3 regions of the Streptomyces sp. NPDC017936 genome follow, and region 2 is predicted to be linked to each of the others. Evidence: riboswitches for the same ligand, from Rfam matches in the RefSeq annotation. Region 2 holds a riboswitch; each other region holds the start of a gene.
What was found. Region 2 has a riboswitch for cobalamin ahead of ACH4F6_RS27715 (energy-coupling factor ABC transporter permease). Riboswitches for the same ligand answer to the same signal wherever they lie in the genome.
Positions count from the first base shown of each region.

Region 1: linked by a shared signal. The riboswitch ahead of ACH4F6_RS32820 ((2Fe-2S) ferredoxin domain-containing protein) and the one ahead of ACH4F6_RS27715 (energy-coupling factor ABC transporter permease) in region 2 are both predicted to bind cobalamin.
Region 3: linked by a shared signal. The riboswitch ahead of ACH4F6_RS10385 (ribonucleoside-diphosphate reductase subunit alpha) and the one ahead of ACH4F6_RS27715 (energy-coupling factor ABC transporter permease) in region 2 are both predicted to bind cobalamin.

Region 1 covers NZ_JBIRHK010000019.1:145,692-149,894, reverse strand. Annotated here, with positions in the region: gene ACH4F6_RS32830 (class I SAM-dependent methyltransferase) at 1-682, opposite strand, end outside; gene ACH4F6_RS32825 (hypothetical protein) at 651-1,265, opposite strand; cobalamin riboswitch at 1,432-1,556, shown strand; gene ACH4F6_RS32820 ((2Fe-2S) ferredoxin domain-containing protein) at 1,618-2,022, shown strand; gene ACH4F6_RS32815 (PepSY-associated TM helix domain-containing protein) at 2,766-4,203, opposite strand, start outside.
Region 2 covers NZ_JBIRHK010000014.1:192,675-196,877, reverse strand. Annotated here, with positions in the region: gene ACH4F6_RS27730 (MarR family transcriptional regulator) at 1-30, opposite strand, end outside; gene ACH4F6_RS27725 (PP2C family protein-serine/threonine phosphatase) at 143-1,306, shown strand; gene ACH4F6_RS27720 (heavy-metal-associated domain-containing protein) at 1,355-1,576, opposite strand; cobalamin riboswitch at 1,755-1,960, shown strand; gene ACH4F6_RS27715 (energy-coupling factor ABC transporter permease) at 1,990-2,691, shown strand; gene ACH4F6_RS27710 (energy-coupling factor ABC transporter substrate-binding protein) at 2,688-3,122, shown strand; gene cbiQ (cobalt ECF transporter T component CbiQ) at 3,129-3,875, shown strand; gene ACH4F6_RS27700 (ATP-binding cassette domain-containing protein) at 3,875-4,203, shown strand, end outside.
Region 3 covers NZ_JBIRHK010000004.1:201,487-205,689, reverse strand. Annotated here, with positions in the region: gene ACH4F6_RS10385 (ribonucleoside-diphosphate reductase subunit alpha) at 1-1,966, opposite strand, end outside; cobalamin riboswitch at 2,090-2,249, opposite strand; gene ACH4F6_RS10380 (GNAT family N-acetyltransferase) at 2,267-2,773, opposite strand; gene mctP (monocarboxylate uptake permease MctP) at 2,877-4,203, opposite strand, start outside.

The DNA of each region.
Region 1 (4,203 bases), on a different contig from region 2:
CGCCGAAGACTTCCACCCGGCCGAATCCCGCCTCCCGCGTCATCCGCCGCAACTCGACCGCGCTGTACACGAACCACACCAGGGTGGTACGCGTCACCCGCTCGCCCCGGACCAGGACCCGGTCGCTGCGCAGCCGTGCCCAGTCGTCCAGCACGGTGTCGGTCTGCACCATCAGGTCGTCGCCGCGTCGCACCACCTTGGGCGGGGTGATCCTGCGGGCCAGCAGTTCCTTGCCGGCGAGGTCCAGGACGAGGGTGCCGCCGGGTGCCAGGCAGGTGTACATGGTGCGCAGCACGCGGGCGTTGTCGGCGGGCTCCTCGAAGTATCCGAACGAGGTGAACATGTTGAGGACGACGTCGAACGCGCCCGGTGCCTCGTACTCGCGCGCGTCGGCCCGTACGTAGGTGACGTGGGCATCGGCGTCAGCCGATTTCTTGCGTGCGCGCTCCAGCATGGCTGGACTGAGGTCCACTCCGGTGACGTCGTGACCGAGCCGGGCGAGTGGCACGGTGAACACCCCTGGACCGCAACACAGGTCGAGTACGCGAGAACCCCGGGGAAAGGACAGCAGCGGAGAGCTGTCCAGCAGGTCTTCCGCCTGCTCGTAGCGCTGTTCGGGGAACAGGAAGTCGTGGAACTCGGTCCAGAAGTCATCGTCCTGGAACCCGTCCGTCCGTGTCATGCGGTCTCAGTGCTCCTTCGTCGTCATCGTGTGGGTGGGTGTGTTTCACCCCGCGATCGCGCAGTGCCAGCAGCGCGGGGGGCAGCACCAGGCACTGTGCTGCGGCCAGCAGCCAGAACCAGCCCGTTTGGCTCGCGCGTTCGGTGAGGCCGTACAGCTGTCCGCCCAGCACTCCGCTGGCGCAGGCGCCGAGTCCCGCCGCCAACCGCTGCTGGCCGAAGACCACGGCGTCCGAGCGCGGGCTGCGGCGCAGTGCCTCCAGGTCGTTCTTGAGGAACAGGACGATGTCGCCCAGGGTGATCAGCGCTCCGCCCGCCAGCAGGGCCGGCCGGGTGCCGACCGCCAGGGCGGCCAGCCCGGCCGCCAGGCCCGTGAAGCCGATCGCGAGGGCCGTCGCGTAGGGCATGCGCCGGATCAGGCCGGACGCGAGGGGCTGGACGACGATGACGAGCGTGAAGCAGACCAGGAGGACCAGGCTGTAGAACACGCCGGAGGCCCGTTCGACGGCGTACACCGCCAGGAAGTGCTGGAAGTGGAAGTAGAGGTAGAAGGCGAGCTCGTCCTCGTGGTCGCGTCCGGCCATGACGGTGGCCGAAAACGCCCGGCCGAGCCACCTTCGACGAGTCCGCACGCTCACGAGCCCGAGTGATCCGGTCCTCGGCCGTCGGCCGGGGAAGGCCGGCACGGGCTTCCGAGGGCGGGGGACGGACTTGATGGGATGATGGCCGGCGACAGGGCGACGACGGTCCGAGGAAGCCGGTGCGAATCCGGCGCGGTCCCGCCACTGTGATCGGTGAGCGGATCCCGAACAGGCCACTGCCCCTCGAAGGGTGGGAAGGCCGGGACGAGCTGTGACCCGAGAGCCAGGAGACTCACGTCGTCGCCTCCTTGAAGGACGCCGGGGCGGATCTCCCCGGAGAGAGGGGTGTTTCGGCATGTTCGAGACAACGGACGGTGAGGCGTTCGGCGCCGAGGAGACCGCGGGACCGGCCGGTGGTGTGCCGTGCCGGATCGTCGTGTGCCGGGACTGCTGCTGCGGTACGCCGAAGGTGACCGGCGTCGACCACGCCGCGCAGTCCGCACGTCTGCGCGCGGAGGCACCCGTACGTGTCTCCGCCTGCCTGGACGTGTGCGACCAGGCGAACGTGGTCGTCGTGCAGCCCTCGTCCGCGGGGCGGGCGGCCGGAGCCCGGCCGGTGTGGTTCGGCCTGGTGAACGACCCGGACGCGACGGAGGACATCGTCGCCTGGGTACGGGCGGGCGGCCCCGGCGTCGCTCCCCGGCCTGAGATCCTCGACCTGTACGCCTTCACCCCACCGCGCCGCCGTACGGCTCCCTGAGCGGCGCGGACCGCCACGGCTCGGAACGGCAGCGGGACGAGGCCGCGGGCGGGACGGCGCGGGCCGGGGAAGACGACGATGCCCTTGCCGTCGGGGAAGGGGTGGGCGGCCCGGGTCCAGCCCGGGCGGCGGCAGAAGGCCACCGCCCGGGGCGCCCGGACGGAGGTGAACAGCCTGGGACCCTCGGGGGCGCCCGCGGTGACCGCCTCCAGCAGTTCTCCGGCGAGCCCGCCGCCGTGCGCGCCGGGCCGGACGGCGAGTTCGTCCACCCTGAAGGCGTCGTACAGCCGGTCCTCGGTCCGTCGGGCGACGAGGCCTGCGGCGGCCTGCGGACAGCAGCGGTCCATGGGGAAAGGCAGGAGCGTGGTCCACCCGCCGACGAAGCCGGGCACGCCCCCGCCCTCCACGGCCACCGCGGCGGTGAAACCGGGGGCGCGCGCGTCACGGGGGAGGCGCGCGGCGAACTCGGCGGCCTTCTCCTCGTCCCCGTTCCAGGGCGGTGCGCAGAAGGCGTCGACGTGGACCGAGCGCAGCGCGCCGGCGTGGGCGAGGACGTCCTCGCCGCACGGCACGCGCACGACGGGAGTCGGCGAAAGCGTTCACGGGATCCCTCCTCTTCCCGCCCCCGGGACCTTGCTGCACGCTGCGTGCAGCAAGGTCCCGGGGGTCCTGCACGGGGTACGCCGGCAGTGCCGACCGCGACCGTTGCCACGAGCCGGACCGACAAGGACCCTGCCGTGAGGTCAGGCGCGCACGGCAGCGCGGCCGACCCGCCTGTGGTGGATCAGGCCGAGCAGTGCGTCGAGGGCCAGGAAGGCCAGCAGGGACCAGCCCAGCAAGGGGAACGCCCAACCGACCGCGATGATCAGCGGCGCTGCCACGGCCAGGGCGGGCCAGGGCAGGTGCCGCCACGTGCCGCGGGCGGGCGCGCGGCCCACCGGCGCGCGGCGGTCCCCACGCGTGGGCCGGCGCTGCCACCACATGCGGTAGCCGAGCACGATGCCCGACGTCAGGCCGAGCGCGATGACCGCGAGGACGATCTGGTTGGCCAGGCCGAACAGGGTACCCATGTGGGCGCGCACGCCGAGGGTGCTGAGCTTGGCGAGCACCGGGTGGTCCGCCCAGTCGACTCGCGCGGTGACCTCGCCGGTGTGCGGATCGACGGCCGCCTGGTCCAGGCGGACGGGCCACAGTCCGTCGGTCTGGGCGACCGACCAGGTGCTCTTGTCGTCGGCGGGCGTGCCGATCTCCACCGGACCGTCGAGTCCCGCGGCACGGGCCTTCTCCAGCACCTGGTCCACCGTGAGCCCGGCCGGCAGGCCGCCCGCCGCTGCGGCTTCGTGCCCGCTGGAGTGGTCGTGCCCGGAAGTGCCTTGCGCGCCACCGGAGATGGAGGTGTCCAGTTCGGGCGCGTATGCGCTCAACGAGGTGCGCAGTTCGGTGAAGCGTTCACCGGCGTACGCCGACCAGGTCAGCCCGGTGGCACTGAGGACGAGCAGGCCGGCCGAGATCCACACCCCGGTGACCGCGTGCAGACTGCGGCTGCGGCGCACACCCCGTGCCCCGCGTTCGGGCAGCACCGCGTGGCGCTTCGATCCGCCCGCGTAGGTGCGGCGGCGTCCGAACCACAGCAGAAGACCGCCCAGTACCAGCACCCACAGCCAGCTCGCGGCGAGTTCGGAGTACAGGCGGCCCGTCTCGCCGAGGTGGAGATGGCGGTGCAGGTCGTCCAGCCAGGTGGCCAGGGGGGTCGAACCGGACCACGTGGTCAGGGCGCCGCGCACCTCGCCCGTGTAGGGATCGACGTAGACGGTGCGCTGCTTGTCCTGCTCGGCGAGCTCGGGCACGGACAGCACGACCTTGGTGGTGTGGTCCGGCGCCTCGGGCGGCACGACCGAGGCGACACTGCCCTCGGGATGGGCCTCGCGGGCGGCCGCCACCTGCTCGGTGAGCGGCTTCGCCGTGACACCCACCTTCTCCACCCGCAACTGCTCGCTGTAGACGAGCTGGTCGAGCTGCGGTACGGCGGTGTACGCCAGCCCGGTCAGCGCCGCGACGAGCAGGAACGGGGCGACCAGGACGCCGGCGTAGAAGTGCAGCCGGGTCAGCAGGGGCCACCAGCCGGAACGGGTACGACGGCTTACGGCCCCGCCGTTCTCGGCCGGTGCGGCCCCGGCGGCG
Region 2 (4,203 bases):
CGGGCGGTGACGGAAGGCAGTCACGGTCAGCCTCTCGCAGGCACTGGGACGACCGCCAGCGTACTAGGGCTCGTCCGGTGAGGCGGGCCGCGAAAAGCAGAAGAGCACATGATCCGTACATTTCGACGAGAGGACCGGTGCAGTGACGACCGTGGACGGATGGACGACCGCCGAGCGCGCCCTGCGGACGGCGGCGCCCCACGAGTTGCTCGACACGGTCCGCGGCGTGCTGGCCGAACAGTACGGCGCGGACCGTGTCGAGCTGTTCCTGGCCGACTACGGCCTGACGGTGCTGCAACCGGTGTCCACGTCGCCGCACGCCCCGGAACCGGTACCGGCCCACGGCAGCCCGGCGGGCCGGGCCTTCGGCGCGCAGGAACCGTTCGTGGAGCCCGCCGGCGAGGGACGGGTGCGCGCCCATCTGCCCGTCACCGTGCGCGGCGACCGGCTCGGCGTGCTGTCGGTGACCCTGCCCGAGCAGGGGGAGGCCGTCCTGGCCGAGGTGGCCGGGATCGCGCAGGTGCTGGCGCACGAGCTGGTCCTGACCGAGCGGGACACCGACCTGTACCTCCGGGCGAGACGCAGAGACCGGCTCACCCTGGCCGCGGAGATGCAGTGGCAGCTGCTCCCGGGCCGCTCGCGCAGCTGCCCCGAGTTCGATCTGGGCGCCCAGCTGGAGCCCGCCTACGACGTCTTCGGCGACTCCTACGACTGGTCGGTGACGGCCGACCACCTGACGCTGTACGTCACCGACGGCATGGGCGAGGGCACGGAGGCGTCCCTGCTGACCGGCCTGGCCGTCACCGCGCTGCGCAACGCGCGGCGGGCCGGCCTTCCCCTCGCCGACCAGGCGGCCCTGGCCGACCAGGCCGTCCACGCCCAGCACCGGGGCCGCCGCCACCTGCCGGCCCTGCTGCTCGAGGTCGAACTGGCCACCGGGCACGCCCGGGTGGTGGACGCCGGCTCCCCCCGGATGCTGCGCCTGCGGAACGGCATCGTGGAACACGTGCGCCTCGACCCCCAGTTGCCGCTGGGCATGTTCGAGGAGACGGACTACGCGGCCCAGGAGTTCCGCCTCGAGCCCGGCGACCGGCTCCTCTTCGTCAGCGACGGCGTCCACGCGGCCGTCTCGCCCGCCGGGGAGGCCTACGGCGAGGCCGTCCTGGCCCGCGCGGTCCTGTCCACCCGCCTGCTGCCCGCGGCCGAGGTCCCGCACGCCGTCCTGCGGGAGCTGACGCGTCACCGCGGCCGGCGCGTCCCGGACGACGACGCCCTGGTGCTGTGCCTGGACTGGCGCGGCCGCTGACCCGGACGCGCGTTCCCGGCAGGGCGCCGGCGCGGAGCCGCCGGCGGCTCAGGCCGCGGCGCGCACGGCTTCGACGGCCAGGTGGCCGGCCTCGTCGATCGCCGCCCGCACGGCGTCGCCGTCGACCCTCCCGCCGCGCACCGTCACCCGCCCCGCCCGCACGTCGACGTCCACCTCGGTGACGCCGGCCACCTCCACCCCCTTCTCGGCGACGCCGGCCGCGCGGCGGCCGCAGCTCATGGCGGACACGGTGCAGACCGGCTCGGTCACGGCGGGTGCTCCTGCCGTCGGGTTCACCGGTGCCTGCGCCCCGGGGTCCCGGGGCCCGCGGCACCAGGTACGGCACGGATCCCCGCCGTGTTCAGCAAGCGCGTACCACGTCGGCGGAACGCACCCGTGCGCCGGGGTGTGAGCCCTCGTCCGCCGTCCGCGCGCCCCCGTCGCGGCTTGTCACTGCCCCTGTCCTGGCACTACTGTCACCACGCCTTGGTGAACGGGAAATCCGGTGTGATGCCGGTGCGGCCCTCGCCACTGTGATCGGGAAGTCCGGCTCCGGCCCTCACGGGCAGCCACTGGGTCCTCGGACCCGGGAAGGCGGAGCACGGGCGGTGGTACCCGTCAGCCAGGAGACCGGCCAAGGCGCGTCAACCATCCACGAGGTGCTGGAGAGGGTCTGCTGAGCCATGCACATAGCCGAGGGTTTCCTTCCTCCGGCGCACGCGGTCGCCTGGGGCGTCGCGTCGGCGCCGTTCGTCGTCCACGGAGTCCGCGCCCTGAACCGTGAAGTGCGCGAGCATCCCGAGAGCACCCTGCTCCTCGGCGCCTCCGGGGCCTTCACCTTCGTCCTGTCCGCTCTCAAACTGCCGTCGGTGACCGGGAGCTGCTCGCACCCCACCGGCACCGGGCTGGGCGCCATCCTGTTCCGGCCGCCGATCATGGCGGTGCTCGGCACCATCACGCTGCTCTTCCAGGCGCTGCTGCTCGCCCACGGCGGCCTGACCACCCTGGGCGCCAACGTGTTCTCCATGGCGATCGTCGGTCCGTGGGCCGGTTACGGGACGTACCGGCTGCTGCGGCGGTACGACGTGCCGCTGATGGTCACCGTGTTCGCCGGCGCGTTCGTCGCCGACCTGTCCACCTACTGCGTCACCAGCGTGCAGCTGGCGCTCGCGTTCCCCGACCCGAGCAGCGGCTTCCTGGGCGCGCTCGGCAAGTTCGGCTCCATCTTCGCCGTCACGCAGATCCCGCTGGCGGTGAGCGAGGGCCTCCTCACGGTGCTGGTCATGCGGCTCCTGGCGCAGTCCAGCAAGGGCGAACTGACCCGCCTCGGCGTACTGGTGACGAAGCGGCAGGAACCGGCCGACACGGAGGCGGTGGCCCGGTGAACCGGAACACGAAGATCAACATCCTGCTGCTGGCCGTGGTGGTCGCGCTCGCCGTGCTGCCGCTCGCCCTCGGCCTCGGCGACCACAAGGAGGAGCCGTTCGCGGGCTCCGACGGCGAGGCGGAGACGGCGATCACCGAGATCGAGCCGGACTACGAGCCGTGGTTCTCGCCCCTGTACGAGCCGCCGTCCGGGGAGATCGAGTCGGCGCTGTTCTCCCTCCAGGCGGCCCTCGGAGCGGGCGTCCTCGCCTACTACTTCGGCCTGCGCCGGGGGCGGCGCCAGGGCGAACTGCGGGCCGCCGCACGGCTGGCGGAGACCCGGGACACCGCGGAGGGGACCACCGCGCCCACGACTGCGCGAAGCCCCGGGGGCGCCGGGGGGCCGGAGAGCGGATCCGACGCCGGGGCGTCCGCGCCGGGACGGGTCTGAGCGGTCGTGCTGCCGATCGACGCGGCGGCGCACAGCAGCCGCTGGCGCCGCCGCCACCCCGTGGACAAGGCCGTGCTCGGGTTCGGCCTCACCGTGCTCGCGATCTCCCTGCCGCCCTGGCCGGGCGCGGTCCTGGTGCTGGTGACGGCGCTGGTCCTGCTGCTCGGCCCGGCGGGTGTGCCGGCCCGCCGGCTGTGGCGCGCCTACCGGGTGCCGCTGGGGTTCTGCGCGACCGGCGCGGTCACCCTGCTCGTCCAGGTGGGCGGACCCGGCGGGTTCGTGAGCCTGGCCGACGGCGGGGCCGTGCGCGCCGGGGAGCTGATGCTGCGCACCTCGGCCGCCTCCCTCGGCGTGCTGCTGTTCGCGTTCACCACCCCCATGTCCGACCTGCTGCCCCGCCTGGTGAAGGCCGGTGTGCCCGCACCGGTCGTCGACGTCGCCCTGGTGACGTACCGCATGAGCTTCCTGCTGCTGGACTCCGTGCGCCGGATCCGGGAGGCCCAGGCGGCCCGGCTCGGGCACACCTCCCGGGCCGCCGAGTGGCGTTCCCTGGCCGGGCTCGGCGCCACCGCCTTCGTGCGGGCCTTCGACCGGGCGGCGCGGCTCCAGGCCGGTCTCGCCGGACGCGGCTACGACGGCACCCTGCGCGTCCTGGTGCCCGAGGCCCGTGTCTCCGTCCGTTTCACGGCGGCCGGCGCCGGGCTCCTGGCGGCCCTGGCCGCCCTCACGTTCGTACTGGAAAGGTCCCTGTGATGAGCGAGCTGGTCGCCCTGCGGGGCGTCTCCTTCGCGTACGAGGACGGCCCGGCCGTGCTCGACGGCCTCGACTTCGTCGTCCGCGAAGGCCGCGCGCTCGCCCTCCTCGGCCGCAACGGCACCGGCAAGACGACCCTGATGCGGCTGCTCAGCGGCGGACTGCGCCCGCACCGGGGCCGGCTGACGGTCGAGGGAGAGCCGGTGGCGTACGACCGCAAGGGGCTGACGCGGCTGCGGACCACCGTCCAGCTGGTGGTGCAGGACCCGGACGACCAGCTGTTCGCCGCGTCCGTCGCGCAGGACGTGTCGTTCGGTCCGCTGAACCT
Region 3 (4,203 bases), on a different contig from region 2:
TCAGGTCGTCCACCAGGTACGGGTTGACCTGGAGGAACTCACCGGACAGCGTCTCGCGCTTGAACAGGTTGGACACCTGCGGCTCGATGCACTCGTACACACCGGCGATCGAGGCGATGGTGGCGGTCGGCGCGATGGCCAGGAGCAGCGAGTTGCGCAGGCCCGTCGCGGCGATGCGCTCGCGCAGCGCGGCCCAGCGCTCGGGCCAGGCGAACTCGACGCCGTAGTGGTCCGGGTGCAGCACGCCGCGGGCGGTGCGGGTCCTGTCCCAGGCCGGCAGCGGCCCGTTGCGCTCGGCGAGGCCGGCGGAGGCCTCGTACGCGGCGAGCATGATCCGCTCGGCGATGCGCGTCGAGAGCGTGCGGGCCCGCGGGGAGTCGAAGGGCAGCCGCAGCTTGAAGAAGACGTCCTGCAGGCCCATCGCGCCCAGGCCCACCGGACGCCACTTGGCGTTCGACCGGCCCGCCTGCTCGGTCGGGTAGAAGTTGATGTCGACGACCCGGTCCAGGAAGGTGACGGCCGTGCGGACCGTGGCGTCCAGCCGCTCCCAGTCGACGTCCCCGGCCTCCGTGTCGACGAACGCGCCGAGGTTCACCGACCCCAGGTTGCAGACCGCCGTCTCGCCGTCGTTCGTGACCTCCAGGATCTCCGTGCAGAGGTTGGAGGAGTGGATGACCTGGCCCGGCTCGGCCGTCTGGTTGGCGGTGCGGTTGGCGGCGTCCTTGAAGGTCATCCAGCCGTTGCCGGTCTGCGCGAGGGTGCGCATCATCCGGCCGTACAGGTCGCGGGCCGCGATGGTCTTCCTCGCGAGGCCCGCCGCCTCCGCCCCGCGGTACGCGGCGTCGAACTCCTCGCCCCACAGGTCGACCAGCTCGGGCACGTCCGAGGGGGAGAACAGCGACCACTGCTCGTCGGCGTTCACCCGGCGCATGAACTCGTCCGGGACCCAGTGCGCCAGGTTCAGGTTGTGCGTACGGCGGGCGTCCTCACCCGTGTTGTCGCGCAGCTCCAGGAACTCCTCGATGTCCGAGTGCCAGGTCTCCAGGTAGACCGCGGCCGCGCCCTTGCGCCGCCCGCCCTGGTTCACGGCGGCGACGGAGGCGTCGAGGGTCTTCAGGAACGGCACGATGCCGTTGGAGAGTCCGTTGGTGCCGCGGATGAGGGAGCCGCGGGAGCGGATCCGCGAGTACGACAGCCCGATGCCGCCGGCGTGCTTGGAGAGCCGGGCGACCTGGTGGTAGCGGTCGTACAGGGAGTCCAGCTCGTCCTTGGGGGAGTCCAGGAGGTAGCAGGATGACATCTGGGGGTGCCGGGTGCCGGAGTTGAAGAGCGTGGGGGACGAGGGCAGGTAGTCGAGCCGGCTCATCAGCCCGTAGAGCGCGGCCACCTCGTCCACGGAGCGGGGCGTGTCGTCCTCGGCGAGGCCGCTCGCCACCCGCAGCAGGAAGTGCTGGGGCGTCTCGACGATCTTGCGGGTGAGGGGGTGGCGCAGCAGGTAGCGGCTGTGCAGGGTGCGCAGCCCGAAGTAGCCGAAGCGGTCGTCGGCGGCCGGGTCGATCAGCGCGTCCAGGCGGGCCGCGTGCAGCCGTACGAACGCGGCGGTGCGGTCGGCGACGAGGCCCTCGCGGTGGCCGGCGGCCACGGACTCGGTGAACGAGGTGACGCCCTGGGAGGCGGCCTCGGCGGCGATGCCGATCGTCAGCAGCCGGGCGGCCAGCTTCGAGTAGGCGGGGTCCTCGGAGATCAGGCCGGCGGCCGCCTCCGTGGCCAGCTCGCGCAGTTCCGTCTCGTCCGCCCGCGCGGACCGGCCCCGCAGCGCGGCGGCGGCGACCCGGCCGGGGTCGGCGTCGGGGAGGTCGGCGGTCAGCCCGGTCAGGGTCCGCAGCAGCGCGGCTCCGGGACCGTCGTCCCCGGCCGGCGCCGCGGACGGGGTGGCTGAAGCCGGATCGGCTGGCGCGATGGTCACGTGGGGGCTCTCCCTCGCTCGGCGGGGGGCCTGGCGGAGGGCAGGGGGCAGCACACGAGCGCGCACGGCGTCGCGTCCACCGGCCCACTCCACGAGGCCCGGACGTCAGGCACCCGGAACGGACGGACCGGGTGCGCTGCCGGCAGGTCCTCGGACTGGACGGGCGTGCGGAGACACGCGAGTACACCGTTGCGGGACAGTTCCGGATTCGCACCGGATTCCCCTGCGGCGACAGCGAGCATGAGCATACATCTTGTGTCGGGCCGTCGGGCTACCCCCAGATGTTGTGTCGCACCGGCTTCACAGCGTCAATCGGTAGGTGAGGAGCGTGAGGTCGTCCAGGTGCGGGACCGGGTTCCAGTCCCGCTCGGGTGTGCGGACGAAGCCCAGGCGCTCGTAGAGGCGGTGGGCGGCGTGCATGGAGCGCCGGCTCGACAGGACGACGGCGGTGCGGCCCTCCGCCGCGCGGGCACGGTCCACGCACGCGCGCACGAGGGCCTCGCCGACGCCCTGTCCGCGGCTCTCCCGCGCGACGGCCAGGGCGCGGACCTCGGCCTCCCCGGGGCCGGCGATGTCGGCGACGGGGCCGCCGTCGGGGACGAGGGTGACGCCGCCGAGCAGCGCGCCGTCCCGCACCGCCACCAGCACCTCGGCCGCGGCGGCCCGCCCCGCGACGTCCTTCAGCACGGGCAGGTACGGGTCGCCCCCGCCGAAGTCGAGGAGGCCGTCGTCGAGGTAGGCGCGGGCGGTCAGGTCGCCCAGGGCGGCGTACTCGGTGGGTTCCGCTTCCCGGATCCGCAGGTCCATGGCGTCGAGTGTGGACGACGACGGGCCGCCGAATCGACCTGCTTTCGGCGGCCCGTCGCGGGGCGTGCGGCTGAGGGCGCCTCAGGAGGCCCTCAGCCGGCGGTCAGTGGGCGGAGCCCGCGGTCGCCGGAGGCAGCTCCACCTCGACGCCCGGGTCGCCCGCGTCCGCCGTGTAGTCCTCCGGCCTGGTCTCGTCGACGCCCTCGGGGGCCTTCGCCGCCCTCAGGACGAAGGTCAGGACGACCGACACCACCAGGTTCAGGACGAACGCCGTCAGACCGATGTAGCCGATCTCCCCGATGCCGGGGATCTCCTTCGACGAGCCGCCGAAGTGCTTCTGGGTCGGGGAGGCGACGCCGTACGCGGCGACCGTGCCGTAGACCATGCCGACCGCCCAGCCGGCGAGCAGCGCCCAGCGGTGGAACCAGCGGGTGAACAGGCCGCCGACCAGGGCCGGGAAGGTCTGCAGGATCCAGATGCCGCCGAGGAGCTGGAAGTTGATGGCGACCGTCTTGTCCATCGTCAGGACGAAGACCAGCGCGCCCACCTTCACCAGCAGCGAGACCAGCTTGGAGACGCGGGTCTCCTCCTTGGGGGTCGCGTCCGGCTTGATGAAGTCCTTGTAGATGTTGCGCGTGAAGAGGTTCGCGGCCGCGATGGACATGATGGCCGCGGGGACGAGGGCGCCGATGCCGATCGCCGCGAAGGCCACGCCCGCGAACCAGGCCGGGAACATGTCCTCGAACAGCTGCGGGATCGCCAGCTGCCCGTTGGTGACCTTGATCCCGGCCGCGATCGCCATGAAGCCCAGCAGGGCCAGCAGGCCGAGCATGAGGGAGTACAGCGGCAGGATCGTGGTGTTGCGGCGGATCACCTCACGGCTCTTCGAGGACAGCGTGGCCGTGATCGAGTGCGGGTACATGAAGAGCGCCAGCGCGGAGCCCAACGCCAGCGTGGCGTACGTCCACTGGCCCGCCTCGGGCGGCACCAGCGCCCCGCGCGGCTTCTCCGTCGCCGGGTTGACCTGCGCGAACGCGTCACCCGCCTTGGCGAAGATGTCGTCGAACCCGCCCAGCTTGATCGGGATGTAGATGATCGCCACCGCGATGACGATGTAGATCAGCGTGTCCTTCACGAACGCGATCAGCGCGGGGGCGCGCAGGCCCGACGAGTACGTGTACGCGGCCAGCACGCCGAAGGCGATCAGCAGCGGCAGGTCCTTGACGAACCAGTTGGTGTCCTCGCCGCCGCCGACGCCCATCACGTCCAGCACGGCCTGGATGCCGACGAGCTGGAGCGCGATGTACGGCATGGTCGCGAGGATGCCGGTGACGGCCACGGCCAGGGACAGGCCCTTGGAGCCGAAGCGGCCGCGCACGAAGTCCGAGGTCGTCACGTACCCGTGCCGGTGCGAGACCGACCACAGGCGC